DNA from 2 places in the Paenibacillus sp. NRS-1781 genome. Region 1 is predicted to be linked to the other one. Evidence: riboswitches for the same ligand, from Rfam matches in the RefSeq annotation. Region 1 holds a riboswitch; the other holds the start of a gene.
What was found. Region 1 has a riboswitch for S-adenosylmethionine ahead of metA (homoserine O-acetyltransferase MetA). Riboswitches for the same ligand answer to the same signal wherever they lie in the genome.
Positions count from the first base shown of each region.

Region 2: linked by a shared signal. The riboswitch ahead of ACIFO6_RS03300 (methionine ABC transporter ATP-binding protein) and the one ahead of metA (homoserine O-acetyltransferase MetA) in region 1 are both predicted to bind S-adenosylmethionine.

Region 1 is NZ_JBITPI010000033.1:65,623-81,085, reverse strand. It holds gene ACIFO6_RS12565 (trans-sulfuration enzyme family protein) at 1-258, opposite strand, end outside; gene ACIFO6_RS12560 (PLP-dependent transferase) at 255-1,439, opposite strand; gene metA (homoserine O-acetyltransferase MetA) at 1,563-2,480, opposite strand; SAM riboswitch class I at 2,602-2,727, opposite strand; gene corA (magnesium/cobalt transporter CorA) at 3,281-4,216, shown strand; gene ACIFO6_RS12545 (HRDC domain-containing protein) at 4,296-5,309, opposite strand; gene ACIFO6_RS12540 (ROK family protein) at 5,475-6,353, opposite strand; gene ACIFO6_RS12535 (5'-3' exonuclease) at 6,522-7,418, opposite strand; gene ACIFO6_RS12530 (arsenate reductase family protein) at 7,494-7,859, opposite strand; gene ACIFO6_RS12525 (RluA family pseudouridine synthase) at 7,862-8,824, opposite strand; gene ACIFO6_RS12520 (cob(I)yrinic acid a,c-diamide adenosyltransferase) at 8,846-9,409, opposite strand; gene ACIFO6_RS12515 (hypothetical protein) at 9,428-10,000, opposite strand; gene ACIFO6_RS12510 (aspartyl-phosphate phosphatase Spo0E family protein) at 10,104-10,310, opposite strand; gene ACIFO6_RS12505 (aminotransferase class I/II-fold pyridoxal phosphate-dependent enzyme) at 10,424-11,635, opposite strand; gene ACIFO6_RS12500 (Lrp/AsnC family transcriptional regulator) at 11,648-12,148, opposite strand; gene ACIFO6_RS12495 (spore coat protein) at 12,293-12,679, opposite strand; gene ACIFO6_RS12490 (hypothetical protein) at 12,714-12,950, opposite strand; gene ACIFO6_RS12485 (NAD(P)/FAD-dependent oxidoreductase) at 13,422-14,660, shown strand; gene ACIFO6_RS12480 (MFS transporter) at 14,736-15,463, opposite strand, start outside.
Region 2 is NZ_JBITPI010000011.1:53,010-68,472, reverse strand. It holds gene ACIFO6_RS03360 (sigma-70 family RNA polymerase sigma factor) at 1-993, opposite strand, end outside; gene ACIFO6_RS03355 (hypothetical protein) at 1,179-1,544, opposite strand; gene ACIFO6_RS03350 (helix-turn-helix domain-containing protein) at 1,896-2,123, shown strand; gene ACIFO6_RS03345 (S-layer homology domain-containing protein) at 2,474-3,247, opposite strand; gene ACIFO6_RS03340 (HesB/IscA family protein) at 3,469-3,828, opposite strand; gene mqnE (aminofutalosine synthase MqnE) at 4,210-5,316, shown strand; gene ACIFO6_RS03330 (NAD(P)/FAD-dependent oxidoreductase) at 5,582-6,649, shown strand; gene ACIFO6_RS03325 (YuzB family protein) at 6,782-7,039, opposite strand; gene ACIFO6_RS03320 (NifU family protein) at 7,127-7,372, shown strand; gene ACIFO6_RS03315 (SDR family oxidoreductase) at 7,467-8,231, opposite strand; gene ACIFO6_RS03310 (MetQ/NlpA family ABC transporter substrate-binding protein) at 8,376-9,218, opposite strand; gene ACIFO6_RS03305 (methionine ABC transporter permease) at 9,292-9,960, opposite strand; gene ACIFO6_RS03300 (methionine ABC transporter ATP-binding protein) at 9,957-10,979, opposite strand; SAM riboswitch class I at 11,092-11,231, opposite strand; gene ACIFO6_RS03295 (Cthe_2314 family HEPN domain-containing protein) at 11,363-12,082, opposite strand; gene ACIFO6_RS03290 (UbiD family decarboxylase) at 12,138-13,904, opposite strand; gene ACIFO6_RS03285 (COX15/CtaA family protein) at 14,074-15,006, opposite strand; gene ACIFO6_RS03280 (thioredoxin family protein) at 15,225-15,463, opposite strand, start outside.

The sequences.
Region 1 (15,463 bases):
AAAGGCAAACCCTCTGGCCCCGCCTTCCAGTAAGGCGATATAGTCCTCCAAAGCTTGCCGTGTCGGGTTGCCGGAACGGCTGTAGTCATGCAGCGGAGGATTGAAAATATCGTGATGGTGAAAGGTGGACGCCTGATAAATCGGTACGCTCGATGCACCCGTAACACTATCGATTTCAGAGCCAAAATGTAGCAGCTTGGTAGCGAATTTCCGTTCTTTTTCCGACTCTTGCCCGATTTTCCGTACGTCCTCAATCATTGCTGTTGTCCTCCTTCAATTTCCTGGCGCGCCGCCTCCAACGCTGAATGCAAATCTTCAATTAAATCATCCGTATGCTCAATGCCGACGGAGAAGCGCAGCAACCGATCATCTACTCCCACTGCATCCCGAATCTCAGCCGGTATATCAGCATGTGTCTGTACAGCAGGATAAGTCATTAACGATTCCACACCGCCCAGACTTTCTGCAAAAGCAATAAGCTTAATGTTTCGAAGCAAGGGCTCCACATAACGGGCATCTTTTACTTTAAAAGAGAAAATACCTGTGTTGCCGCTGGATTGTTTGTTTTGAATCTCACGCCCTGGATGACCCTCAAGTCCCGGATAAAACACCTCAGCCACCGCCGGATGCGTCAGCAGATAATTGGCCAGCACCGTCGCATTGTGCTCATGCCGATCCATACGCAGCGCCAATGTTTTCATGCCCTTCATCAACTGGTAGCTATCGCTCGGAGAAAGTACAGCACCAATGGAATTGTGCAGGAAGGAAATTTCGGCTGATAGCTCCTTACCCTTGGTTACGATCAAGCCTGCCAGCACATCATTGTGTCCGCCCAGATACTTGGTTGCGCTATGTACCACAATATCGGCACCCAGCTCCAAAGGACGCTGGAAATACGGTGTTAACAGCGTATTATCTACAATGGTAAGCAGCTGACGTTGTGACGCCCATTCGGCTACAGCCCGAATATCCGTAATCATCATTAATGGATTCGTAGGCGTTTCAATGAATACCGCTTTGGTATTCGGTCGACATGACTGCTCGATGGCTTCAAGATCGTTCGTATCCACATAACTCGCCGTCACGCCGAATCTGGATAAAATACGTTCCAGCAAACGATACGTGCCTCCATACAGATCCAGCGATACAATCAGATGATCCCCTTGTCCAAACAGGGCAAATACCGTTTGCAGCGCCGCCATACCTGAACTGCATGCAAAGCCTGCATCACCGGATTCCAGTGTAGCGGACGCCTCCTCCAGCACCTTGCGTGTCGGATTGATCGTCCGAATGTAATCAAATCCTGTGCTTTGACCCAAACGGGGATGGCGAAACGCCGTAGATTGATAAATCGGAAAATTCACCGCTCCGGTTACCGGCTCTTCGATTGAACCAATTTGTGCTAATCTGCTTTCGATTTTCCACTGTTTCTCACTCATATGAATCCTCCTGTTCATTTCCACAATAGGTGCATAACATATGCCGCAAAATTGGATTATCATATCTATACTGCTGCGCTGCTGCAAGGTGGTACTGCGTAGATATAAACGTTAAGCCCCATTTTAAATCTGGGGCCCGATATCAAAAGGAGTTTCTTGGTATACATAGTAGTTGAGCCAATTTGAAAATAATAAATTGGCATGCGCACGCCAGGTTGAGGGCGGTGTACGCTCAGGGTCATTGTTGGGAAAATAATTTTTCGGTACTTCAATATCCATCCCTTTGGCGACATCACGATCATATTCCCATTTCAGAGAAAGTGGATCGTATTCGGAATGTCCAGTCACAAAGATTTGTTTGCCATCACGCGTAGCTACCAAATACACTCCGGCTTCCTCAGATTCGGATAAAAGCTCCAGTTCGGCGATATGCTCGATATCTTCGCGCCGAACCTCTGTATGCCGGGAATGAGGTGCATAAAACATTTCATCAAAACCGCGTAGCAACTTCACTTTAGGTTTAATAACGCTATGTGAAAACACGCCAAAGCATTTGTAATCAAGTCCGTATTTAGGAACATCGAAATGATGGTACAGACCCGCCTGTGAGGCCCAACAGATATGCATGGTCGAAGTTACATTCGTTTTCGTCCATTCAAAAATTTGCCGGATTTCCTCCCAGTAGTTCACATCTTCAAACTCAAGCTGTTCAACGGGTGCTCCAGTAACAACCATACCGTCAAAGCGGCTGTTTCTGATCTCGTCAAAGGTTTTATAAAACATGTTCAAATATTCCTGCGATGTATTTTTAGATACATGTGACTTCATGTGCACCAGCGTAACGTCCACTTGAAGCGGAGTATTGCCGACCAGACGCAACAGTTGGGTTTCCGTTGTCTCTTTGGTAGGCATCAAATTCAAAATGGCGATACGCAACGGACGAATATCCTGATGATAAGCAAGGCTTTCATCCATTACGAAAATATTTTCGCCCTCCAGCACTTCCTTGGCAGGTAGTGTATCCGGAATTTTAATCGGCATGTAAATTCACTCCTTGTTCGGTGAAGTTTTTTGCGAAAATCGTCATGTTGAGATGCCGGGCATATAATAAAAAGACCTTCCTCGGTTACGAGAAAGGTCATATTTGTATCCATATGCGCCTCTCTCATCTGTCAGGGCATCGCTCTTTGTAAAAAGCGCGCGTCCTGCAAGAATTAGCACCGTGCGATTAAAATCGCCGGTTGCCGGGTATCATCGGGCTAGTCCCTCCACCTGCTCTTGATAAGATTTCGCTATATTCAATTTGGGTTCATAAAAAGTTCTTGTTGTTCACTTTAATGCATCCGATGGGCTTCGTCAAGATGAGACTTGTAATTTTTCACCCCTGCATTCACACTTCGTCTAATATTTCCATATGTTAAATCATACATTACCCTATCGTCGAAGCTCTTGTCACTCGTGTTGTTTAGCCCATGATTTTGCGCTTGAAAGGCTGTAGGCCGAGCGTTATACTATACAAGTGCTATAGGCGAAAATTTAAAGCAGTGGTGCAGATTTAGAGTGCTTTCTGCGATCCTGTGGCAACCTAAAAAAGAACATGTGTGAGGTGAATCCGGAATGGAAGGCGACCCGAGTCCGAATAGGCGGCGATCCCTGAACAACAGCATAGGAATGACTTCAGCTTGCCGAAAGACGGGACGCCAGGCTCTGCATGCTCCAAAAGCCTCTTGCTTTTGATGGGGATCCGCTTAACCGCTCCGGCTAACTGGCTAACTGAGTCATTCCTTATGCTTTTAGGTACACGTATTTTCCGTTACGACGGAGCATAAGGAGTGACATATATGAAAATCCGTTTGGTAAACAACGGGGTTTTTACCCCTGTCGAAGAAATTGAAATGGCGCTTACTCCGCCAACAGAAGGCTTTTATTGGATTGATGCCGATGTTGATGATCTGGCAGTGCTCCAGCCTTTGTTCTCCATGCATGATCTCGCGGTAGAGGACTGTTTGAGTGAAGAAGAGCAGCGTCCGAAGATTGAAATTTACGAAAGCCATTATTTTATCGTTGTAAACAGTATTCGTTTTGATGATGAAGAAATATTTTTACGTGCTTTGAACATTTTCCTGGGCCGCCATTTTATCATTACGGTGACAAAGCAGAAAATCAATGAGCTACGCACCCTCAAGCCTATGCTATGGGAGCAGGAGGTCAGCCAGCCTGACCGTTTTATGTATCTGTTGATCGACTTGATCGTTGACAACTATTTTCTGGTTGGTGACCGGATTGAGGTTCGCATTGAAAAGCTGGAAGAAGACATTTTGATGCATACGAAAAAATCGCATTTGAATGAAATTATCGGCTTACGCAGTGAGATTCTGTGGCTAAAAAAAGTGCTTGGTCCACAAAAAGAAGTCATCAATACGTTGAACAAACGGGATTTACGACTGATTGACGATCAATTGCAAAAATATTTCAGCGATATTTATGAAAATGCCGTGAAAATTTCGGAGACTTTCGAAACTTACCGCGATCTAATGGGTAACCTTCGAGAAGCTTATCAATCCAGTATCGCTAACCGTGCGAATGAAATCATGCGCGTGTTTACAGCGATTACAACCGTGTTTATGCCGTTGACGGTGATTACCGGAATTTATGGTATGAACTTTGATAATATGCCTGAGCTTCATACACGTTATGGTTATTTTGTCGTCATTGGTATTATGGTGACGCTGGGTGTCAGCATGTTTTGTATTTTCCGCAAGAAGGATTGGGTTTGAAAAGAATCAGCGGTAGCCGTATCCTCACAGGATATAGCTGCCGCTTTTTTTGTGTGGTTATTTTTATATTTTCGCTATGTTATCCCGCATGTCGATTTGATGCTACCTGATGGCGAAAACGGATACGAATCAGACGCAGCCGCTCATAAACTTGATCCAGTCCCGTTTCCGCAGCCTGTTCCTCACCATATACCCGCAGCATGACGGGCTTGAGCAGCGTATCCCCCAGTTCTTCATACGCAGACCAGATCGCCATCTGCTCTTCTTCAGATACGTTCACTAATTCCTGACGGATCAGTTTTTCCATATCGATTCCATCTCGATCCAAATGCTCTACTGCTTCAATCATTTCTCTACGATGTAACCCCGCCTTCAGTCCAATATGCTCCAATGTAAGACCGTCTGAAATACCTTCAATAATGGTTTTTGTCAGACTGAATTTATTCAGTTCCTGCTTATATTGGTTCTCTTTTTGCTTGTAAAGCCATGATAAGAAAACTTCCTCATCCAGCGTCTCTGTTACCCAATTTAGCGGAAATGGCGTAGTCCGGTCATTTTGTGTCGTAATAGCCAGCAGCTCTGGCCCATATTGAGATATTTTACCCTGCCCCATCCCTGGTAGCTCCAGCAACTCCTCCTCGGTATGGGGAAGATATACGCTAATCAACCGGAGCAGACGATTGGTGGCAATAAAATAAGGTGCCTTTCGCTCGGCAGCCGCCTTTTGCCGCCTCCACATCGTCAATTGCTCATACACATCATCACGCGGAAACAAATCACTATAGCAATACAGCTTTTGTAATGTTTGTCCACGTCCTGTTGCTCCTGCCCCTTCCTGCTCATGAAAAACACCATGGATTAAGGGTCTGTAGCCCTCTGCCATCTTCAGCGCCAGCTCATGGCGGTATACATGCAGCAACTCCTGCCACAAGCTACCCTCGTACCAAAGATCATCTGTACTTTCATCCAAGCTGTGTTGTGTGCTCCATCCTGCACTCCATACCCCATCATGTTGTCCAATCCATACCTGGGCAAATAGCTCATGGCCCTGTTCATTCCGTTTGGACAAGCGGTTTAAAAATACGATTTCCATGCTTTTTTCCTCCATGCTTATAATTGGGTTACAGTCCGGTACAACGCCAAACGCAAAAAAGCACCTATCTCGCGTATTTGCAAGAAAGGTGCTTCCCTTTTTGAGCCGTACTATGCTGTTGCCTATATGATAACCGTACCTCGTATCGCCGTCAACCCGAAATTTTCATTTGTTCAGCTTTTCCTTTGCCAAGGCAAGAGCACCGCACAATCCGGCATTGTCTCCCAAGCCTGGGGCCACGATATATTGATCAATTTCTGTAGTCAGACTCGGATGCTGTACGTATCCGTGCAACAGTTTTTGAAGCTCGGCGCGAACGAGTGAGAACAGCTGCTCCTGCTTCATCACTCCACCGCCCATAATAATTTTTTGCGGTGAAAGAATCAATACATAGCTCATCAAAGCCTGTGCCAGATAATAAGCTTCCATCTCCCAAGCCGGGTGATCCACAGAAAGCTCATGTCCTTTGACCTTCCATCTTTTTTCAAGTGCAGGACCTGCTGCTAATCCTTCCACACAATCTCCGTGATAAGGACATGTCCCTTCATAAGTATCTTTTGGATGACGACGCACCAGGATGTGGCCCATTTCAGGATGTGACAATCCATGAATCAGCTTTCCACCGACCAAAGCACCCGCTCCGATACCTGTACCTATCGTAATATAGAGACAGCTATCCAGTCCCTTAGCCGTCCCCCAAATGGATTCGCCCAATGCTGCACCGTTCACATCCGTGTCAAATCCCATAGGTACGTCAAAATGCTCTTTCAGTTTGCCAATCAGGTTATAATTGCCCCAATGCGGCTTTGGCGTTGTTGTAATATAGCCATATGTATCACTGCCTTCGATAGGATCAATCGGCCCGAACGACCCTACGCCCAGCGCTTCAATACCCTTCCCTTCAAAAAATGCAACGACATTCGCCATCGTTTCTGCTGGCGTGGCTGTAGGAAAGCTCGCGCGTTCCAGCACCTCTCCCTGTTCGTTGCCAATTCCACATACAAATTTGGTACCACCTGCCTCAATTGCTCCCAATACTGTCATAGCTGCTGTTGTCCCCTCTCAGTCATGATCCGGTTCTCTCTACCCTATATTCGCCTGAAACGCGTCCAAGGTCAATCCCCTTAAAAGGACACTAACGCACAAAGCGCCAGCATCCTCATATGTGTAATGCGAGCTCCGGGTTGTACCTGTGAAGCCAAACTGGCTTCGTTATGATCCAGTTGCCACACCCATTAACGTACACAAGCTTTTCATTTCAAGCTCCTCAAACTTGTCTACAATTTGCACATGATCCAGTGTCAGCAGACAGCTGTCCAGTTCGCATGCTACAGGTACACCACAGTGAATTTCAGCCAACTTACGTGACAAATGCAGCATATCCAGATCACTCTCAATCTTTTTGCGCACCGCCGGCGTCAATTGATCCAGATTCTCCAGAATACCTTCAATGGAGTCATATTCCTGTACCAGCTTGAGTGCCGTCTTTTCACCAATGCCTCGTACTCCCGGGTAATTGTCGCTTGCATCCCCCATTAGGCCCTTGAGGTCCACGACTTGGCGAGGTTTGAGTCCTTTTTCAGACAGCAGCGTTTCCGGGGTATACACCATATAATTGCCGTGGCCTTTTTTCATGATAATGACCCGTGTCCGCTCATCCACCAATTGGAGTAAATCATGATCTCCGGAGAGAATCATTACATCCATGTCCTCAGTCTGCGTATAAAGGCGTGCCAGCGTACCGATACAATCATCCGCTTCAAAACCTGCCGCTCCAATGTTAGGAATGCCGAGGCTGTCCGTCACTTCACGGATCAATGTAAATTGAGGAATCAAATCATCTGGCGCGTCAGCCCGATTGCCCTTGTACGCAGCAAAATGTTCCCCGCGGAACGTCGTTCCTCCCATATCCCAGCAGCATACGACATGCGTCGGATTATAGGTTTGTACCGCATCCCAAAAATATCGAATAAAACCATATATGGCGTTCGTTGGCACTCCGGCCTTTGTACGCCTTATATAACCGTTTGCAGCAGTTGCATAATAAGCGCGGAATAACAGAGCCATGCCGTCAACCAGCATTATGGATTGTTCTTTACGTTGTGTCACAGATTGTATTGCTCCCATTCATGATATTATTATTTAACCCCAACAGTATAACATATCGCGGAGTCGAATTGGACGTTATTGAGCGCCCCATGCTTCCTCAAATGTTTCCACTTTGAAGCCTACCGTTACTTTGTTCCCGTCTGTTACAATCGGGCGCTTGATCAATCTTCCATTCGAGGATAAAAGCGAGATTTGCTCTTCACGGCTCATGTCTGCCAGCTTGTCCTTTAGCTTTAGCTCCTTATAAACCTCACCGCTCGTATTGAAAAACTTTTTCAGCTCCAGTCCACTTATGCTGATTAAATCAGCTAATTCCTCCGGGCCGGGAGGTTGTTCAAAAATAGGAATCAATTCCGTTTCATGTTCCTTGCTTTGCAGCCATTTCACTGCATTGCGGCAAGTGCTGCATTTGGAGTACTGGTATACTTTCAACTGGCTCATCGTTATGTTAACCCTCCATTTTGATTTCTTAACAGATCCTGCAACTGGGCCATATCGTCCGGCAATGGGGCGCAAAACGTCAACTGCTCTCCGGTCACAGGATGCACCAAGGACAGCTCTGAGGCATGCAATGCCTGTCGGGGCATCTGGGCATCCAGCTGATCATAACGCTCACGTTGCGCAGCGTCAGCAGGCGTATTTCGGTACATTTTATCTCCGATCAACGGACATCCGATAGAAGTCATGTGTACCCGGATTTGGTGCGTACGCCCGGATTCCAGCTTGATCCCGATGCGGCTCCCCTCATTCCAGGCTTCCTCCAGCTTATACAGTGTAAGGGCCGGATAACCATCAGGGGTCACCATGCGCAAATGTGGATCATCCGGATTACGGTCAATTGGCCCATCCACCCTGCCTGCCTGTGGGTCAGGGCAACCGTGCACCAGGGCAGTGTAACGCTTATCCACCGTTCCCATAATCATTTGCTCGGAAATATGCTGGTGTACATATGGATTTTTAGCCACCACAAGAACGCCAGTCGTCTCCTGATCCAGACGATGAACGGGGCGAAACCGGAATAGCTCACCTTTAGCCTGCCAATAATGCACAACCCCATTAGCCAGTGTTCCCGTGTAATGGCCGTGAGTCGGATGGACAATCATACCCGCCGCCTTGTTGACAACCAATACATGCTCATCCTCAAACAAAATGTCAAAAGGAATCGGTTCAGGCAAAATATCATCGGAACGCTCGCGCTCCATACGAATTTCCACCCGATCCCCGGACTGTACCTTAACACTGATATACACTCGTGCTCCGTTCAGCATAATACCTTGTTCCGTCAGCTTGAGTCTGGATATCAGCTTGCGTGAAACATTCATACGTTTTTGCAAAATGGTCTTCAACAGCATTCCCTCCTCCTCAGGAGGGATCGTATACACGATAGGTTCATAGTACAAGCTCATCACAAAATCCCGGTTGCCTCCTTATTTGCGGAACACTTTTTTGCTGCGCACATATTCGACATCCGGCACCCCTTGACGTACATTCGCGGTGCGGGCCACGACGAAGAAATAATCGGACAGACGGTTCAAATACCGACGTACCGCAGGATTGATCTCCGTATGCTTACCCAGTGTGACCGCACGACGTTCCGCTCGGCGGCAAACCGTACGGCAAACATGAAGTGCTGAGGACAACGTACTACCACCCGGAATAATAAAACGCTCGACCTTCGGATTTTCCTCCTGACATGCATCAATCCAGCCTTCAAGCCGCTCTGCCAGTTCATCCTTCACCTTGTATTTGCTTTCGTTGATTTTGACAAACGCCAAATCCGAGCCGCAATCAAACAGTTCCTGCTGTACTTCCTCCAATTGGACCCGAATATCTGCAAACTTTTCTCCTTCGGCAAAGCTGATCGCTTGTCCTACAAAGCTGTTCAGTTCGTCAATCGTACCGTATGCCTCCACACGGTCATCATCCTTGGCCACCCGACCGCCGATCACCGAGGTTTGTCCCTCATCACCTGTTCTTGTATAAATCCCCATGGTATCTCATCCCCTCTATCATTCCGTCAGTGCTTTTAATACCTTAATGGCTTCTTCCTTATTACTCGTACGCGGTGGCACGGTAGCAAATAATGTTTTGGAGTTATATTTTACATCCTTGAACATCTTCATCTGCTCCACCGGAATCCCGAACAAATGAGTTTCCTTGATCATATCTGTTCCTTTTTCCCCCTGCTCCTTCTCCTTAAATACGCCGCCCTCGAATACACCCCGAGCATACGTTTTCTTGTCAAAAGCATCGTCTAAGGGCAAATTCGAACCATTCTGTCCATACAACTTCATATCCTCTTCTGGCAAAATAAACAGATCGTTTTCCCCGGCCGCATATTCAACGACCAGTTTCTGCTGGTTATACAATGGGCTAACTGCAATCTCGATGGTTGGAGCCTGTTCGCCCAGTTTATCCTTAAGCTTTTGCGCCAACTCATCGCGAATAATTGAAGCATCCCCTTGCTTATCCATGATAAAAATGGTGAAACTGTCCTTGTCACGCCCCCCGCATCCCGCCAACAGCACGAGTGCCAGCATTCCGATGATCCATGGCGACAGCCTTTTCAGCCCTGCTCTCATATGTACGCCCCTCTCTTCCATGCCACTAATATATCATAAGTTGTGAACGCAAAAAAAGAAGGCCCTGCGGCCTTCTCTATACGTACGGCTTGGCTTCACACGGTTACACCTTGCATTCCGTACCGTACAGCTTCATGTATTCGTTAATTTTCAAATCGAGCTTGCAACTGATCTCAATGACAAGATCAGAGGTGAAGGACTTTTCTTCCTGAAACGTCCGCATCATCTCATTGCGCAGGAACAAAATTTCATCTTCCAGGGAAATGTCGTATCCTATTGAACTCGATGAATGATATCCAACATATGACATGAGCATTCCTCCTGCAATTGAAAAAATTGAACTTCCTGCTTTCGATTTTATATTATAGCATATAAATTTAGAAATAAAATACTTTTCTCTATGAAATACCCATAAAAATAATTTCAACCTTCTTTTTTTAATTTTTCTACAAATTGACCAATCCGATCCAATGCTTCCGTCAGTTGAGACACAGAGGTCGCATATGAGCAACGAAGGTATCCTTCGCCCCCCAAACCGAATACGTTCCCCGGCACCGCCGCAACCTTGGCCTCTGCCAAAAGACGCTGCGCAAATTCATCCGAGCTCAGCCCTGTGCTTTGAATACTTGGGAAAACATAAAAAGCCCCTCTCGGTTCGTGGCATTCCAGACCAATGTCCCGGAACCCCTCAACCATCAGACGGCGACGCTGATTATAAGCCTCCACCATGCGATCCTTCTCGCCCAAACCATTGCGTAGACCCTCAAGAGCCGCAACCTGACCCATCGAAGGCGCACACATCACGGTATACTGGTGGATTTTAAGCATAGCGGCAATTAAATCAGGGTGCCCGCATGTATATCCAATACGCCAGCCCGTCATGGCGAAGGCTTTGGAGAAACCGCTGACGAGAATGGTACGATCCATCATGCCTGGCATAGCCGCGAAGCTGACATGCTTCTCACCATAGTTCAATTCTGCATAAATTTCATCAGAAATGACGATCAAATCATGCTTTTCTACAACTTTCGCAATCGGAAGCCAGTCCTCATAGGTCATGGTCGCTCCGGTTGGATTGCTCGGATAGCATAAAATCAGCACTTTGGATTTAGGTGTGATTTTAGCCTCCAGCGCCTCTGCTGTCAGCTTGAATTCATCCTTGGCGAAGGTTTCAATCCCTACGGGAACACCGCCGCCAATCGAAGTGATCGGAGAATACGAAATGTAGCATGGCTCAGGAACGAGAATTTCGTCACCAGGTACAATTAACGCACGCAAAGCCAGATCAATCGCTTCACTGCCGCCCACCGTCACGATGATTTCACTTTTTGGATCATAGCGGACTGCAAATTGCTCATCCAGATATTCACTAATCGCCTCACGCAGTTCAGGCGTCCCTGCGTTGGAAGTATAGCTGGTAAAACCCCGCTCCAATGAATAGACGCAGGCTTCACGCATATGCCAAGGGGTTGTAAAATCCGGTTCGCCTACCCCCAGAGTAATAATATCCTTGTTGCCGCCCACCAGATCAAAAAACTTACGAATACCCGAGGATGGAATCTCGCGCACCAATGGAGACAAATACGAGCTCATGGCTTTGTTACTGTCAGTCAATGCTTCAGGTTTGATATTCATCATGATCTTCCTTTACGGCGAAATCATCAGACGATTATCTTCCTGATGATCTTCGAAGATAATTCCGTCCTGTTTGTATTTTTTGAGCGTAAAATTGGTCTTGGTAGACAGGACCGAATCAATAGGCGACAGCTTTTCCGACACAAAGTTCGCTACCTCGCGAAGATTGCGTCCTTCTACTTCCACTAACAAGTCGTATGCACCAGACATGAGATATACCGATTTAACTTGTGGATACAAATAAATCCGTTCAGCGATGCCTTCAAATCCTCTTCCCCGCTCCGGTGTAATTTGCACCTCAATTAAAGCAGTAACCTTTTCGTCGTCAACTTTATCCCAATTGACCACAGCGGCGTATTTGACGATCACATGTTGGTCTTCAAGCTCTTTAATCGCGGTACATACATCCTGTTCGGCAACTCCCAGCAAGGTAGCAAGCAGAGTAGGCGTCCTTCTTGCATCTTCTTTTAACAATTCCAGCACTTTTAATTTCAAATCATTCAGTTCTGTCATTCTACATAAGGCCTCCATCAAAAGAGATTACTATACATCATACAATACGTGCTTTAAACCTGCAAAGAAAAACCGCCCGCCCCGGTGAACCCGGTAGACGGACGGCTTGCTATGAGAATAGGCTTCAAAAGCGGATTGCCCCGTTTACATATAGTAAGGGTTGTTTTGGTGAGCAGGCTGGCCCTGTTGATGCATAGGCTGGCTATACACTCCCGCGGAGGACGATTTTTGCTGAATGAACTGCTGGCATTCCTGTTGGGTTTTTCGGGCTTCCTGAATCTGTTTGTCCAAATCGGTGCGCAGCGCTTTGGTCGTGGTGGAATACATGTTGTTTTGACTCATCAAACGGTACAAATCACCTTGCAGACGCAGTGTATCGCTCGTAAGGTCGGTGAAAAGCTGACGCACAGACGGACAATTGGATTCAGTTGTCGCCGTTGTATATTCTCCTACCGTGCGTTTCATATCGGCAAGTATGGTATAGAGCAAATCTTCTTCGGGCATAAATGACGTATTGTTCTGTGAAAACATCGTGATATTACCTCCTTGGTTGGTTAATCCATCGTTACTGCTGTGGTTGCATAGGGGCAATCTGCTGGTGCTGTTGAAGAGCATTTGAAAGCAGATTTAGGTGGTTCTCATGAGTTCTCGCGAATTGCAGACAAGCTTGCTGAATGGCAGGATGCTGAACGGATGCTGCCGTTGCCGCACATTGCTTGAGCAGCAGTTCTTCATTGGAAATGGAGTCCACGATGTACTCCAGTTCTTTGCCAGTCAAAGGTTGCATGTTCGTAGATTGCATGGTCTGTGCCTCCTTAAATGTTTTGTTGCACGCTGGTTAGCTTGTCCGTTTGGCGGAATTATATGTATATGTGGAGAAGAGCGGAGTTTATCGAAATTTGACGAATTAGTGAGGGGCGGTTCTGCTGATGAGGACGCTATGCGCTCCATTTGATCTTACGATCGCTGTTGCCACGGGATTCTTTGGATTGTATAAAACATTTAGAGGTAAGAATTCCATGGCAAAGGCGAACGCTGTCGCTTCTTCAGATTCAAATGGATCGCTTCGCTGCTTCGACGGGAATTGCCCCCTAAGGCGCCAAGATTTCGACAAAACTCCCCTTGGGTGGAAAGTGAAGGGTATTAGAATATGAGCTGTTTGATGGCTTCTCGGAACTACTGACAACCTTTAACGCCCTTTAGAACTAAAAGTGTGATTGAAAATACGATGTGTACCTGAATATTACTTATTGTTAATAAGGAGTGTTTTGTTATGGATTTGATTAGTGGGAATACGTATTGGCCTAGCACCCTGGAGCACAAACTGGATTTTCCTTCTTTAACAGAAGATTTGACTTGTGATGTGCTTATCGTCGGGGGTGGGATGGGTGGATCACTCTGTGCCCGACTGCTGGGAGAACGGCAGGTGGATACGGTGGTCATTGACAAGCGTAAGCTGGCGCACGGAAGTTCTTCGGCCAATACCGGATTGCTACAATATAGCAATGATAAGACGCTGACCTCTTTTATTAACACTTTTGGCGAAGCTATTGGGGTGCTGTTTTATCGGATGTGCAAGGATGCTCTGGATCAGTTGGAAAAGCTGGCCAGCACAGTGGACATCGACCCGTCCTTTATCCGGCGCAGCAGCCTATATTATGCGAGTACGCCGGAGGATGTGTCGGTGCTCCAAAACGAGTTCGAACAGCTAATCCGCTTTGGATTCCCAGTGGAATATTGGGATGAGCAACAGGTGGCTGCACGTTTTCCTTTTCGAAAACCGGCTGCGCTGTATACACATGAAGATGCAGAGGTAAATCCGTTTCGTTTTGCACAGGGACTCCTGCAATCTGCCAGCCATCTTGGTGTACACTTATATGAACATACCGAAGCAAAGCATTTTGAATTTGGCGACAACGAGGTTGTTTGTCATACCAGCGGTGGAACCATCCGGGCGAAAAAGGTTATTTTTGCGGCAGGCTATGAATCGCAGGAAATTAAAAAGGATCGCGGAGCCATACTGGAAAGCTCTTATGCGATTGCCACCAAGCCGGTTGGAGATTCAGCCATGTGGCATGAACAATGTCTAATCTGGGAAACCGCCCGTCCTTATTTGTATATACGCTCCACTACGGATGGACGCGTGATTATCGGGGGGTTGGATGAGCCTGTACTCGACCCGAGACAGCGTGAAGTCAGACTGCTGCACCAACAGAAAAAGCTGCTGCAAGCATTACAGGAGCATTTTCCCGATATACCATTCAAGATTGATTACGCGTGGGCAGCCGTCTTTGGCTCCTCCCATGATGGCTTACCGTTTATTGGCCCGCACCCGCGCTTTCCGAACTGCTACTTTTTGGAGGGCTACGGGGGAAACGGCACAGTCACCAGTATGATGGCTGCGCAGCTTTTGGCTGATGAACTGACGGGCACACATCGACCTGAGATAGAGCTTTTTTCACTAACGCGTACCACCAAGCCTTCACCCGAAATCACGGAGCCGCTGACTTAGTAAATCCAAAACCGAAAGAGCCTCCAATTCCCATTTTCGTGGGTTTAGAGGCTCTTTTTGAATATATATTGTAAGCTACTCGGTTTGCCTGTGCCAGCGTCGTGCCTTGGAATGAGACTTGCTCTGCTTCGTTGTTTGCTCCTTCTTTAGCACATTGCGCATAAAACCCCATCCCGCCACGGGCATTAACGCAAGCCCAATCAACAGCCAGATCATGGCTACAGGGGCCTTGCTTATACTCAACACACCCAGAAAGATAAGCATTCCGGACAATCGACCTACCATCAAACACAACTCGCGCAGTACGACCAGTTCCACCCTCTGATTAACATCCTCTTCACTCACGCCCATCAGGTCAAAGCTCGCAGAAATCATCGGGATTAAATATAACGGCAAAAACAAGGCGGTTCCGATGCCCATAATCAGCAGCGTGCTATATTGCATCCGCCACAGTAACGGCAAAAGCACAATCACCAGTAGCACAGCCCCCAACAGCATGCCAACCGAGCGATATTGTGGCTTGAGCCATTTTCCGGCAGCCCAAAAGCTAAAAAATGAAACTGCGGATGTAATAAGTGAAAACTGCGCCAGCTTCCACTCCTGCTGAGTAGCGACGTACACAAGCAGCGTAATCAGAAATGCAAAAACTCCTTCACGAATACCCTGTGTAACAAGCGACAACGACAATGGCCGCCACATACTTCCTTTTTGCGACAAACGTTGCTTGGACTCCAGCCAATTGTAACTTCCTGTCGTCTTACGCTTGTGTAGAAAGAAACTCAGCACTACCCCTATCACATAAA
Region 2 (15,463 bases), on a different contig from region 1:
TAATGTCTGAAGCTGTGCCGGAGTGAGCTGTCCCAGACCGTGAAACCGTTCAATTCCTGGAAATTCCCCAATACAGAGCAGACTCAGCTTCGTGCGGCCCAGTTTCTGTCTTTTAAACCAGTGGAGCAGATAGGCGAGCATACTCTGATCAAACAGGTCATGCTCAAACCACAACACGACTTCATCGTACTTGGTATATTCACGAAGTTTCTGCTCTTGTTCCTCACAGCCCGTTATATATTCGCTGGCCGGAATACCCATCGTTGCTTCCAGAACCCGGGCCCGCAGTGACCGTTCTTCAGCCCCTGCTGGATTTGCAAATATCGGCCCTGATGGATAAACCTCTCTCCATACAAGCACATCACCCTGTACAACGCCCTGCTTCAACATCTCACCTACAACATCACCGTTAACAATATGTAGCATGTTTTGCCCTCCCTCATACAAATGATGGAACACGGAGACGAGATCGGCCACCGGGAGTGTACCTTTCAACTTTCGGCGGGCATCGTGCAGCCGCTTCTTAAGCGTCGGGACCGGAGTGCCCAGATAATCGGAAATTTCCTGAAGAGAGTAGCCGTAAAAATAAAATAGCCGCAGAGGCACGCGCAGCTTGGCAGACAGTGCCTTCACCGATTGCTGCAGAACTTGACTCTCCTCCCTACGCTCCGCAATTTCTGCCAAATCCGATACTCCTCCCGATACCTGCACCGCTTCATCCAGAGGAAGCACCGAATGATGCTTGCGCCGCAGCATCCGCTGGGACTGTCTTACGACAATGGTCTTGAACCAGCCGGGAAAAGCGGCCGGGTTCTGTAGCTTCTCCAGATTCTGATAAGCCTCTATGAACGCATCCTGCACGGCATCTTCCGCGAGATGGACATCCTTCAGCATGTCATAGGACACCGCATAGGCCATCCCACGAAAATGCAGCATCAGCTGCCCAAACGCTTCCGCATCCCCTAGCCGCGCCTTTTCAACCCACTCCCTCATACGTCCCTAGCCTCGTTTCTTTCGTGTTCTTAATCTTAAGTGCCAACTCAATGGGGGAAGGTTACAAATCCTATTGATGGAAAAATGAAATGATTGATACATAGCGTCACCGAACACTGCAACAATATGAACAGATTCTTTCTCATAGAAGCATACTGTAGTTACAGGTTTCCAACCGAAATAAATCACCCTTTATTTTTCACGAGGTTAAGTTCAATGTGACTTCTACCATGTAGCCATAGCAGTTCATCCAGTAAAAATGCTAATCCATCCTTACTGCGCAAACGCTCGATCAGTTCTGTGACGACCTCCATAATCTCACGTTGCACATTCTCCGCTAGTTGCAGCCCCCCGCTTTCCCCGTCCACATAAAGATACGGATGATCCGGTTGTTCTACCTTTCGTACATATCGCAGACACAATATTCCATGTTCAAGATAAAAAAAATAGCTACGATCATACAGGACTCCCTCAAATAATTCATACATATGAGGATCATCATCAAGTCCATATACCATGGCAACTCTTTTCAATTCAACAGATTCGCTCATAAATAATTCCCCCTACCTTATAATATTACTGATTTATTTATGTATTGATATCCAGCATAAGCATGGTTACTGTATGAATGATCTGGAAAACATAAACGACACGCCCCTTCACTCCCTAAATCATTGTTATAAGAAATTTTTTATCAATACTTAAATTCAGTATCCAGTACCGTTCTACTTTAGAACCAAGTACCAAGTGATCAAATTAACAATGTTGAGAGAAAATAAATTTAATACTCATATTCGTATATTCGTTTATTAGTATAATATATACGACTTTTAGTATAGAGTCAACATCAATTTTACGGATATTCGTATATTGGATATAATGGGCTAGAGGATGGTGTACATATGAGAACGATTCGGCTTAAATTGAACGAGGTTATGACACAACGGGGACTTACGCAAACTCAACTTTCTGAACTATCTGGTGTTCGTCAGGCGGCTATATCAGAAATGTCACGGAACATTCGTGAACAAATAAATCTAAAAACACTTATCAAAATCGCGGATGCACTTGAAATTGATGATATATCTGAACTCATAGCAATTGAAAATTCTGAAAAGGATCGCCTATAAAAACGGTCCTATTTTCGTTAAGTACTTTTCGTCTGCACTGGCTAAACTTAAATAATGTACAAGAAAAACGGAGAAGACGGATTGGTGCTGTACAAGCCAAGCGGTCGCTTCGGAAGCACCATCCGTCTGCGAAGTGGCAGTTCCATTTATATATTCGATCTTTTGATCAGTTCCTCCACGGCTTTATAAGTCATGTCAAGGTAATCACTTTATATAGTGTAGTGATTATGATCATTTAACACATTCAAAAAGGCCTCCATAGCAATATAGTATTATACGACTATACCGCTATAGAGGCCTTCATTTATAGTTAGATCATTTCTTTGCTTTCGTCTGATCCTATTTAAAAATCACTTCGATTGCTTTGTGGCTTCGTACAAACGCTGTAAAATGGTAACCGCTTCAGCCCGTGTGACTAGCGCTTTGGGGTGAAGGTATCCATCATTGGCGGTAAGGACGCCCATATTAGTCAGGGTGTAAAATGCTTCTCCTTTTTGATCTTGGGAATCTCCATCATAATAGGGCTCCTCTTGAGTCGTGTCGATGTATATTACTGGATAGTTGATCATGAAATTGTCATTGTAATTCGCCTGACGAATTTTTATATCCTTATACTGCGCAGCTGCAGAGATTACTTCCTTGATCTCAGGATGAAGAGTCTGATTCGTATAATCCGTCCGAACGGAAGCAATCATCATAACATCCCAGCGGGTCAGCGGTTTGTCGGGATTGATATAGAATTGATAGTTTGGATATTTGCCCCCTACTCTTTCAGTGAAGCCCCAAACATAATCCCCATTGAATAATGCTGCAAAATCTTTATTCGCCCAGTGCTTACGCGCATCAACAAATTCTGAAGCTTTTCCGGACGAATGATTGATCTCTGGAAAAAGCTTGTGAAACATATTTACAAATTCCGCTTTCGTTATGGTTTTTCCTGGCTTGAAGGTCCCATCCGCATAGCCCTTGACAACGCCTTTGTCGACCATCGAACGAATAGATTCAGCAGCCCACTCATATTTTGTCCCGTTCACATCAGTAAACGTATTTGCCGCGAATGCGGATTGACTAAAAAACAGTGCCACCACAACCAGCGGAGTGATAAGCCATTTCTTTTTCAACATCTCTTTCCACTTCCTTAAAGTAAAATTTATGTAGAAACTAGTTCTCCGAAACTCCATGTTATATCGGCATTTCAAAAGCAAATGATGATAATAATCAGAAAAAACAACACAAAAACGACCTCGCAACGAGTAATTCCCGTCACAAAGGCCGTTATCCGCATTCCCTAACAAACCTGATATTTAGGCTTCTATAATTCAGACCACCACTCGAAAAACACTAATTAACATGGCTCCTCGTTCGGCTTCCCTGCATCCGTAGCTGTACGGAAGCTTGAACCGCAACCACAGGTAGCGATTGCATTCGGATTATGAATCGTAAAACCGCCTGACATACCCGACTCTTCAAAGTCGATTTCCAGACCGTCCAGGTAGCGGATGCTTTCCTTTTCCACTACAATCTTCATATCGTGTACGTTCATATATATATCCTGATCCGTCTCGTTGTCGTCAAAGCCCATGGCATACGAGAATCCGGTGCAACCGCCCGGCGTAACACCCAGACGCAAAAACATATTCGGCGTTTCCTGCTGCTCCAGCATATCTTTCAATCGCTCGGCAGCGGAATCGGTGATGTTAATCATGGCTCCATCCTCCTCTTTTACTTCATGTTCTCCTTCAGTATACTCCACTATTTGCAGGTGCTCAAGTCATGGAATGTCCTTCCCTTACGGGCTAAAAGACCTGTTTTTCTGTTCGTTTGTATTGAACACCTGTGAGGTGAGGTTTATAATAGGTGAAGAGTGAGTAAAAGAAACTGTCGGAAATTTGTCATTTCATAGGCAATGATCTGAGACATTCATCATTGTAGCTTGGTATTGTAACATTTTTCACATATCATATATTATATATCCGCGCTGCCGGATTCGTACCGACGGAACGGGACATCCTGTGTGCATCAAGCGCTTGTGCCGCTTATAGGGCGGACAGCCTCGCACAGAGCAACTTGAAGGAGGAATATAGGCATGTCCACATTAGTTACACCCTTTACAGACCGCAGAATGGCAGAGATTGTAGAAAAGGTACAGAACGGCATTCGTTTGAACCTTGAAGATGGTATATATTTGTACGAAACTGAGGATATTCTCACACTGGGTCAGTTAGCTAACGAAGCGAATTTACGCAAGAACGGAAAAAAGGTATATTTTATTGAGAATATGAGCCTGTACTTCACCAATGTATGCGAAGCTCGCTGCGCATTCTGTAATTTCCGCAAGGATCAGGGGGAAGACGGCTCTTATACGTTGTCCGGGCAGGAAATGATTGATTATGTTGAGCAGCATATCCATCCGGGGGTCAGAGAATTCCATATCGTCGGCGGTCATAATAATCATGTACCTTTCCAATACTATGTAGACTCATTGAAGGCGTTAAATGAAAAGTACCCCAACGTTACACTTAAAGCTTATACTGCGGCGGAAATTGACTTTTTCACACGTATTAGTGGCTTGAGTATCAAAGAAGTGCTTCAGGAGCTGCAAAAGGCAGGGCTTCAAACCTTGACCGGCGGTGGCGCAGAGATTTTATCAGATGAGTATCGCCAAAAAATGCGTGTCACCAAAGCGAATGTAGATCGCTATCTTGAGGTTCATCGCACGGCTCACAATCTCGGCATGAGAACCCATACGACAATGCTGTACGGTTCGGTTGAATCCTACGAGGATCGTATTGAACATATGCTGCAAATTCGGGCATTGCAGGACGAAACGAACGGATTTATGGTATTTATTCCACTGTCCATGCAGCCGAAAAGCAAAAATGCCAACATCATGCGCCGCAACTCTGCTTACGAGGATCTCAAAACCATTGCGATCAGCCGCCTGATGCTGGACAATATCGACCATGTCAAAGCTTACTTCATTAATATTGGCCCGCAATTGACGCAGGTTGCTCTGACCTTTGGCGCATCGGACGTCCATGGCACGATTGTGCGCGAGCAAATTAGCCATGCCGCAGGTGCACTGACCCCGGCCGGATTGACCCGTAAAGAGCTGATCTGGCTGGTCAAAGGTGCCGGACGCATCCCGGTTGAACGGGACACCTTCTATAACGAAATCGAAGTTTTCGAATAAAAGCCATATCGGATTCGTATTTTCCCGCGTGCATTTCATCCCCATACCTCACATCATGCAGCATCAAGCTGCCTCGGAATTCTCTGGTCTGCCTGTTGGCGGGCCGGGAACCCGGGTTTTATAACAACAAAAAACTTGTGTCTGATCGGAAACATTGAATTTGCATGTCGCCGGGATAAGACATAATTTGAAGGCGAACAAGGTTTCCTGATGAGGCACCAGACCATTTGCCGGGGACACGGCAGCGAAAGGACGGCGGGTTTTGATGAAAAATTTCGTTATTCTGGGAGGCGGCTACGGTGGCCTTACCATTGCCAAGGAATTACTGAATAAACATATTCCCGACAATATTCAAGTCATTTTAGTGGATCGAATGCCCTTTCAGGGATTGAAAACAGAATACTACGCCCTCGCAGCGGGTACGGTATCTGATTTTGATTTACGTGTGCATTTTCCCGATGAACAACGACTCATTCGCAAATACGGAGAAGTCACCTCGATGGATTTGGAAAATAAAATCGTACATTTTCAGGACGACGAGCCTTTGCCGTATGAACAGCTTGTGATTGCACTGGGCTGTACCGACCGTTTTCATAATACACCGGGAGCTGAAGAGCATAGCTGTACCATCCAGTCCTTTAACAATACACGTCAAACGTATCTGCGCTTGAATGAAATCAAGCCTTACGGACATGTGCATATTGTAGGTGGCGGTCTGAGCGGTGTAGAGATTGCGGCGGAATTACGCGAAAGCCGCACAGATTTGAATATTACCATTATGGACCGGGGTGAGCGGGTGCTGTCGGCATTCCCGCAGCGTTTGTCTGCCTATGTACATGCCTGGTTTAAGGAGCATCAAGTCGATGCATTGAATCATGTTGGGGTTTCCCGCATTGAGCCGGGCGCTATTTACAATCATGATGAAGAAATTGTGACGGATGCGGTTGTATGGACTGCCGGGATTCAGCCTGTGAAAATCGTGCAGGATTTAGCTGTGCCCAAAGACCCTCAGGGCCGCATTGTGCTAAATGAATATTACCAAATTCCAGATCATACCGAGGTATATGTAGTTGGAGACTGTGCCAGCCTCCCCTACTCCCCAAGTGCTCAGGCAGCGGAGGTGCAAGGTGAGCAGATTGCACACATTGTACACGACCTGTGGAAAGGTCACACGCCTCACCCGCATCCTTTGAAGCTGCGTGGCACATTGGGTGCCCTTGGCAAGAAGGCAGGATTCGGCTATGGCTTCATGGGCAGCACCTCGCTGCGTGGTCGTGTACCCCGCCTGCTCAAAAGCGGCGTGCTCTGGAAATCCAAACGCCATTTTGGATAATCTGTCGGTACAACACACAAAGAAGACCTGCTCTGGGAAGCGGGTCTTCTTTGTTTTGAGTATTGTATTCACCGTGCGTATATCCAATACAGAAAGAAGCTGGCTGACGAATGATTATACCTCAGTCATACCTCAGTCGAGATCAAGGTTATCCCACGCCTCGGCTTCTTTGATTTTGTTCATAATCACTTCGTACAGCAGCTCTGCTGAATCGGCAGATACAATCTCACCGTTGACCATCGCATACGGTTCTGCGTTACACTGACCACAATTGCTGAGACAGCCATATTCAATGACGTCGTAATCTGGATTTTGCTCCAGTCTGGACATCAACTCATCGGTGCCAAAATGCATATTGCTAGTGCAAAATTCAATGATGGGTCTTAACATTTTTTCACCTGCTTTGGTCGACGGGCATTTTAATTTGGCCCGCTTTGTAATATAATAAATAAGGTATAGGAAAGGAGTTGAATTCTAATGAGCGAAACACAAAGCATTCCAATGTATGATGAAGTATCCGAAGTATTGGATAAGCTTCGTCCGTTCCTGCAACGCGATGGTGGCGACGTTGAGTTGGTTGATGTAGAAGACGGCATCGTTAAGCTGAAGCTGGTAGGCGCTTGCGGCAGTTGCCCAAGTTCCACAATCACGCTGAAAGCAGGGATTGAACGCGCTCTTCTCGAAGAAGTCGACGGCGTCCAAGAAGTGGTACAAGTATTCTAATGCTTGATGCATAATGATCATGAGAGTCTTGACTTCGATACCGAAGCTCAAGACTCTTTTTTGTGTGACAGGGACTATACTGGATCTTTATCCCTTATATGATTGGCCGAATCGGGTCCAGCCCTCCTGACACATCCATAATGTTGCCTGTGATAAAATCCGAATCCTCATCACATAAATAAGCAATCACACGGGCGATATCCTCTCCACTCCCCGGACGTCCGCGCGGTGTCTCTTTATCCTGCAAGCCGATGACGTCGGCAATTGACTTTTCCTTGTTCGCACCCCGAATATCCCCGGGACAAATCATATTGACCGTGATACCATAAGGAGCTTCCTCCACAGCCAGTGACTTCGTAAAGGACACCAGCCCCACCTTGGCGGCTGCGTACACAGCACGATGTGGCCAAGCCCGTGCTTCTCCAGCATGACCGAAGCCAAAATGAATAATACGTCCCCATTGCCGGTTCCGCATATGAGGTAATACCAGATGATCCAGCAGCATCGTACCCACCAGATTCCCCTGAATCATGGCATGGATCTCAGCTACACTGTAATCCGCAAACAAGCGACGTTCCCGGATGAATGGTCCGGCGTTATTCACCATAATATCTACGCCGCCCAGCCGATCCTGTACTTCGCCGATCAGCCTTGTAATATCTTCCTGAACCGAAATATCTCCTTGCAAAGACAGACAGCGTACTCCCTTGGCTTCAATCACCTGTCTAAGCTCTTCGGCTTCCGTTTGGCTATGCACATAGTTTAGTACAATGTCACAGCCTTCATCAGCCAGACGCAGAGCGGTCATTTTACCTAATCCTTTGGCACTGCCCGTTATAAGCGCGACTTTGTGTCTCAACAGTTTTCCTCCTCTTCACAGAGAACGGTCACCCCCAAGTATAAAATATTTAGGCTTCGCCTACAACTCCAAGCCAAAAGAAACCCCAAATCCTCTTGTCCAAGAGAATTCGGGGTTGGGGCTCTAAGCGTTTTTGGTTCCAGCTTAAAATGCCGGGATAATCGCGCCTTGGTATTTGTCTTCGATGAATTTTTTAGTTTCCGGGGATTGCAGCGCTTTGATCAGCTTTTGAATCGCTTCGGAATCTTTATTATCAGGACGTGCTACCAGAACGTTAGCATATGGAGAATCTTTATCTTCCAATGCCAGTGCATCCTTCGTCGGGTTTAGCTTCGCTTCCAGAGCATAGTTCGTGTTGATCAGAGCAATGTCCACTTCAGGCAACTGACGTGGCAGCATAGCCGCTTCCAGCTCCTTGAATTTCAGGTTTTTTGGGTTTTCTGTAATATCTTTTACTGTAGCTTCAATGTTGCTTGCATCTTTCAGCTTGATCAGACCTTGTTTCTCCAGCAACAGCAATGCACGTCCTCCATTGGTTGCATCGTTAGGAATGGCAACTGTTGCACCATCCGGAATTTCATCAAGCTTTTTATATTTTTGCGAGTAGATACCGAATGGCTCCAGATGAACCGCGCCTACAGATACCAGGTCCATTTTGCGCTCTTTGTTCATAACATCCAGGTATGGTACATGTTGATAGAAGTTAGCATCCAGTTGCTTGTCGAACAATTGTACGTTCGGTTGTACGTAGTCGTTAAACTGAACGACTTGAAGACGAATGCCCTCTTTTTCCAACTGTGGCTTGATCGCTTCCAAAATTTCTGCATGCGGCACAGGAGAAGCGCCAACTTTCAGTTCGACTTCACGTGGTGACCCACCCGTATTTTGGGTCGCATTGTTTGTATCAGATGTCGTGCTTTTCGTGCCGCAAGCAGCCAATACCGCAATTAATGTCAAGCTTAATACGGCCAATATCCATTTTTTCATGTGATTACCCTCCAATGAATTGTGATGTTCAGGATTTAGACACCCTGATCAATAAGGATTTTATATGGTTTCCCTATTTTCGAGTATAATGCCGCACCAGACGGTCTCCCGCCATTTGCAGCAATTGCACCAGTACGATCATCAGTATGACCGCAACGATCATGACAGCCGTTTCATAACGGTAGTATCCGTAGTTGATAGCTAATGTACCCAAACCACCGCCCCCGATCATACCGGACATTGCTGTATAGGATACGAGCGTAACGACGGTAATCGTTAATGCGGCGAGCAGACCCGGCAGGGCCTCACGCAACAGCACCCGCCTAATAATCTGACCTGTAGAGGCGCCCATGGCTTGTGCAGCCTCGATGACACCCTTGTCCACTTCGCGCAATGACGTCTCTACGAGACGGGCAAAGAATGGCGCAGCGCCAATGACCAGCGGTGGAATCGTACCCAGCACCCCGGTAGAGGTGCCAACCAACGACCGCGTAAAAGGAATGAGTGCAACAATCAAAATAATAAACGGTACGGACCGCAAAATGTTTACGATAAAGGAAAGTACAACGTATATCACCTTCATCAGACTCCATGAAGAGCGGCTTGCCAGAAATAATAAAATCCCGAGCGGTAAACCAATAATAAGGGTGAACAACGCAGATGCACCAAGCATCTGGAGTGTCTCTAATGTAGAGTTACCCAGTTCTTCCCAACTCACTTGCGAAAAATCAAGTTCACTCATCGTCCGATCACCTCCACATCAAGTCCCTGACCGGACACTTCGCGCAGCGTGTGCTCAATAGCCTCCTGATTCCCTTCAAAACGGACGATAAGCTGTCCATAGGGTACGTTTTTAATCGTGGAGATGGTTCCCTGCAAGATCGCAAAATCAACCCCAGTGCTACGGACTGTACGTGACAAAATCGCATCATATGTCTTGCTGCCCAAAAATGAAATCCGTACAACATGCGCCGATTCGCCGCCTCCTGCTGCTGCTATGGCTGCTTGCAGCTCCTCGGGATGCTCAGACTCCCGCTGGATAAAGTCCTTGGTTACTTGATGCTGTGGCTTGAGGAATATTTCTGCCACCGGACCTTGCTCCACGATGTCCCCCTGATGAATGACGCCGACACGATCACAGATGCTTTGAATGACATGCATTTCATGCGTAATCAGTACGATGGTCAAATTAAAACGCTGGTTAATGTCTAACAGCAATTTCAGGATGGACCCTGTCGTCTGCGGATCAAGTGCCGAGGTCGCCTCGTCGCACAGCAGTACATGAGGATCACTGGCAAGCGCCCGTGCAATACCAACCCGCTGCTTCTGCCCACCCGAAAGCTGTGACGGATATTTAGCGCTGTGTTCTTCCAGACCGACCAACTCCAGCAACTCACGAACCTTGTGGTCCAGCTTCTGCTTGGGCGTGTTCACCAGACGCAACGGAAAGGCAATATTGTCATATACCGTCGCTGAGGATAATAAATTAAAATGCTGAAAGATCATTCCGATTTTACGACGCTGTTTCTGTAATTGGGATTGGCTTACCATGGCGAGATTCACATCATCTACCCATACCTCGCCCGAGGTCGGACGTTCCAATACATTAATACAGCGGATCAGCGTACTTTTGCCCGCTCCGGAATGACCGATGACTCCAAATATTTCACCACGCTCTATGGAAAGATTCAAACCGGATAGCGCACTGACGCGTCGGCTGCCTTTGCCATAATGCTTGGTTAATTGCTTAAGCTCTATCAACGTGCTGCGACCCCCTTCAATCTTCCTTACCCTTTTAAGCGACGTTCATCTCTATGATGGTACAAAAAGAGCCCCTTTCACAGAATGAAAAGGGCCCCGCTATGCGAACCTTTTCTCATCTGCCAAAATCGCTATAACTCTAGCGGTTTTGTAGGAATTAGCACCATCATGTCCCCTCCCGGTGCGTTACACCGGGAAAGAACGGGTTGCCGGGCTTCATCGGGCCAGTCCCTCCACCTCTCTGGATAAGAAAAATATGTTAAACTCCAGCTTTAGCTGTCCGTTAAGTTTATATTTAAAATCATAATTCAAGCGTTTTTCTGAAACTAGATTTCAGTATAGATAGTTTACATAGCTTTGTCAAAGGATATTTTCTCACATAATTATGGGCGAGCTTCCCGGTTCTCCCATTGTTTCACCGTATAACGAAAGGCAGTTGCCAAGGAACGGATCACCATCTCCAGACCTTGCTTTAAATCCTCCAGATGATGATCCAAATCCTCCAGTTGTATCTTGCCATACAAAGCACGATGCCGTTGCCAGAGATCATCCTGCATTTCCGTATTCATATAGTGTATTTCCGTGTTACGCCGCTTGCGCAGCCGATTAATGGCACTGGTATATGAATCCTTAATATCATTCAGATTGTCGGTCATTATAGGATGCATCTTCAAATACCTGAATTGCCGCAGCACGGTAAAATAAGAATAATGCGGCTTATACTCGCCTGTTTTCAGATCATACAGATCATTAAGCCAATTCCCGAGCTTATCCAAAATGGAAAATACCCTCACAAACCCATCCTTATAAAAGAATACGTACAGCGCGTAATCCGATTTTTCATCAACGCTCATATCCTCGGCATATCCGGCCTTCACTTTCGTTCGGAAAAAGGCGGCAGCATGATGGCTCTGCTCCAGCTCATCCAAAGATGACATCAGGCCGCGTGTCAAAATATCCGCCTTGCGAAAATCATGAGTCGGATCTCCGCTGGCCTGAATATGCCGCTCCAGCACTTTTAGCATGTCTGACATGCTGTTCATTGCATCCAGCAGGATGCCCTTATCCACACGCGGCGGCTCGCCTAGCAGCTTGCGTATCATGCTCACGCCTCCTTTTATGAATGTAAAATCCGGTTGTTGGGTTGGTTAGAGGGCGTCAAGCGAAATAACTCGTCCACCGTTGGTCTACAAGCTTAACAATATCCTCGCGCGGCAGCACTTCATCCGGGTAGCCCGGCTTCATGCGTGCATCCACCACAATCGGCAGCTTGTAGTTCAGATGATGCAAACGCACCTCGCTGTCTGCATACATATCCGTAGCCGGGTTAAATCGCGTAAACACCGTCCACAGGAATGATGCTTGTGAGCGAACGACTTCCTTGGCATCATCTACAATAAAGACAAGCGGCCATTCCTGCTCACCCGCAGCCAAACGCTCCAGCACCCGCGCAGCCAGCTCAGGCTCCTGCTCAAAGGACGCACCGGATACGACGAGACAGCCTCCGCAATACGGCTCAATCTCGCGAATACTCGGCAGGTCGCCTCCTTCATAGGCGCGGGGCAGCTCACGTATAGGCTCACCTACACCCATCAGGATCGCTTTACTGCCATGATTCAGCTTACGGCCCGTGTAATCAAGTGTATCGTGAGACGTATGATTGAAAATAAACAAATCTGTCGCTGGATTAAATCTCTCCAGAATGGTTTCCAGCAGCAGGTTAAAGTCGGATAAATCAATCACCCGATCCGTGAGCATCAGAAATTTGGTTAACGACAATTGGCCCTGTCCCAAAATGGTAAAGCCTGAGACCAGCGCTTCACGGGAATAGCTTTCACGCACAACTGCCGCTGCCAATGCATGTACGCCCGTTTCTGCGTATGCCCACAGCGACTTGACGGAAGGCATCACAAGCGGATAGGCAGGTGACAGCAGACGTTGTAAAAATTCTCCGAGATAGTAATCCTCCTGCCGTGGTTTACCTACAATGGTCGCTGGATAAATGGCATCCTTGCGGTGGTGCATATGCTTGACATGAAATACAGGGAAATCATGCTGCAAGGAGTAGTAGCCAAAATGATCGCCAAACGGCCCTTCCGGGCGACGTTCGTGAGGTGGCACATAGCCACTGATCGCAAATTCGGCCTCTGCCGGAATCCGGTGACCGCCGAGCGGGTCCTCCGTCATCGGCAGCTTGCCGCCCATAATGAGCGAGGCAAGCAGCAGCTCAGGCAGATTTTCCGGTGCCGGAGCAATCGCGGACGCAATCAGGGCTGGTGGCCCGCCGATAATAACGGTTGTCGGCAACGGCTCATTACGCAGCTCAGCTTCATGATAATGAAAGCCGCCGCCCTTATGAATTTGCCAGTGAATCCCGGTCGTCTGATCATCATAAATCTGGATACGATACATGCCCAAATTATGATCCTTGGACTGACCCGGCTTCTCGGTATATACGAGCGGAAGCGTGATAAACGGCCCCCCGTCGTCCTGCCAGCTCGTCACTCTTGGGAGTGGAGCCAGCGGAGCATCCGTACGGCGAACTCCCAATATAGGAGCCTCGCTATGAGATACCGTTTTCAGCCCTACTTTTAGCATGTCCTTAATCAGCCCACGTTCATTCCACAAAGCCTTGGGTGTGGGTGGAAGCAAAGTTTTGGTCGCCCCTACAATCGCATCCATCAATTGCTCCGGGCGAGGGCCAAAGGCCATGTCCACACGACGGTTTGTGCCAAACAGATTGCTGGCTACAGGGAACGGGGTACCTTTTACATTGGTGAACAGCAATGCCGGTCCCTCTTCCTCAATAACTCTCCGATGAATCTCGGCCAGCTCCAAATAAGGATCGACGGGTGCTTCTATAATTTGAAGATTATTTTCTTTACGCAGCGCTTCAATAAATTGACGCAAATTCTGGTAGATCAACTGGACGATTCCTCCTAAGCAAATCAAGCCCTCGAGTAACTCGCGGGCCAGGTTTGTTTCTTATACCGGATTTTGCAAAATCCTTATATGCTATTATACGTGCTTAAGCGCCTCTTGGGCAAAATATCCGTTGCATTCATCACAGCTTCGTTCATCACAAACGAATTGCTTAGGTACGCTGTGTGTGTGTCCGAACGATGTTGCGGTCCGGTGACAATTGCCACACACGGTAGCTCATGTAGCACAAGATGGAGAACAGCGTTGCAATGGCCAGCATGTGTGCCAGTACCACAAACATGTAAATTTCCGGTCTGGTGACGTACAACAGGCTAATGCCAATAACGACCTGAAGCATAATCAATGCCACCGCAACGACACCCAGTACACGAATATCCCGATGATTAGGGTGATAGCGATAAGAATAGTGCCCCACGGCCAAAATGACCACAAACAGCAATCCAGATGTAAGCTGGTGAAGCAACAACGGAGATATGATACCGCCGAGATTTACAACTTTTTGAATGACCGAGTGACTGAGCAGTGCGCCCGAGTATACCGCAATATACGTATAGATCGTCGACAACCATATAAAATTACGATAGCCCCGGTTGACAGGCACGGTGGGCAAACGCGGGTTGAAGCGCGAATCCGCATGCTCCTTCCAGGCTCCCAATGTCATCATAGTCGCGCTGGCAAAGGCGATCAGGGCAAAGCCAAAATGCAGCGCCATGACCGGAGCGGATTGGGAAAAGACCACAGCTAAAGCCCCCATCGCTCCTTGTATAATGACAAATAGTAGCGTCAACAACGAGAACAGCTGCAAATCCTTCCGATGCTTCATATACAGCAGAAAGCCAACAAAAGAGGCGATAGAAAGCAGCCCGGCCATCGTGCTGACGGAGCGGTGAGTAAACTCAATAATGGATGCGACCGTATGTGCCGGAACCAGCTTACCATTACAAAGCGGGAACTCCCGACCGCAACCCAGTCCCGAATCGGTCCGCGTCACGACACCTCCGCCAAAGGTAGCCAAAAACATGACAATACATGTTACGAGTGCAAGCCACTTTAATATTCTAATTTTGTTGTTCAACGAGCTCACCATATCCTTCCAGATAAAATATTTATTATCGTTATATGTTGTGAAATGATCACTTAAAATAATTATAACTGATATATCGTTCCTTGACATACGCGCTTTGTTGACAAAATGTGAACGTGTCCCGTTAGAGAGCCGCCCCCTTTGGAAGGAAGCGGCTCTCTGAAATGCCCTTATGAATACAATTCCCCTCGAAACCCTTATGCCATGCAGAACATCAATTATTTAGCCAAGCTGGCGTGTACTTCCACAGCCCGGTCCAAAAACTGCTCAATTTCCTCACGGGATTTACGCAATCTGTTCACCAGACGCACCAGCTCGCGGCCTTCACTGTAAGCGATAAAGCTGGGAATACCCAGTACATTTTGCTCCTGGCTAACGCTCTCCGCCTGCTCTACATCAATCTCAATGAATGTAAGCTTGTCTGCATATTCCTGTTCCACATCAGGCATGAACGGAT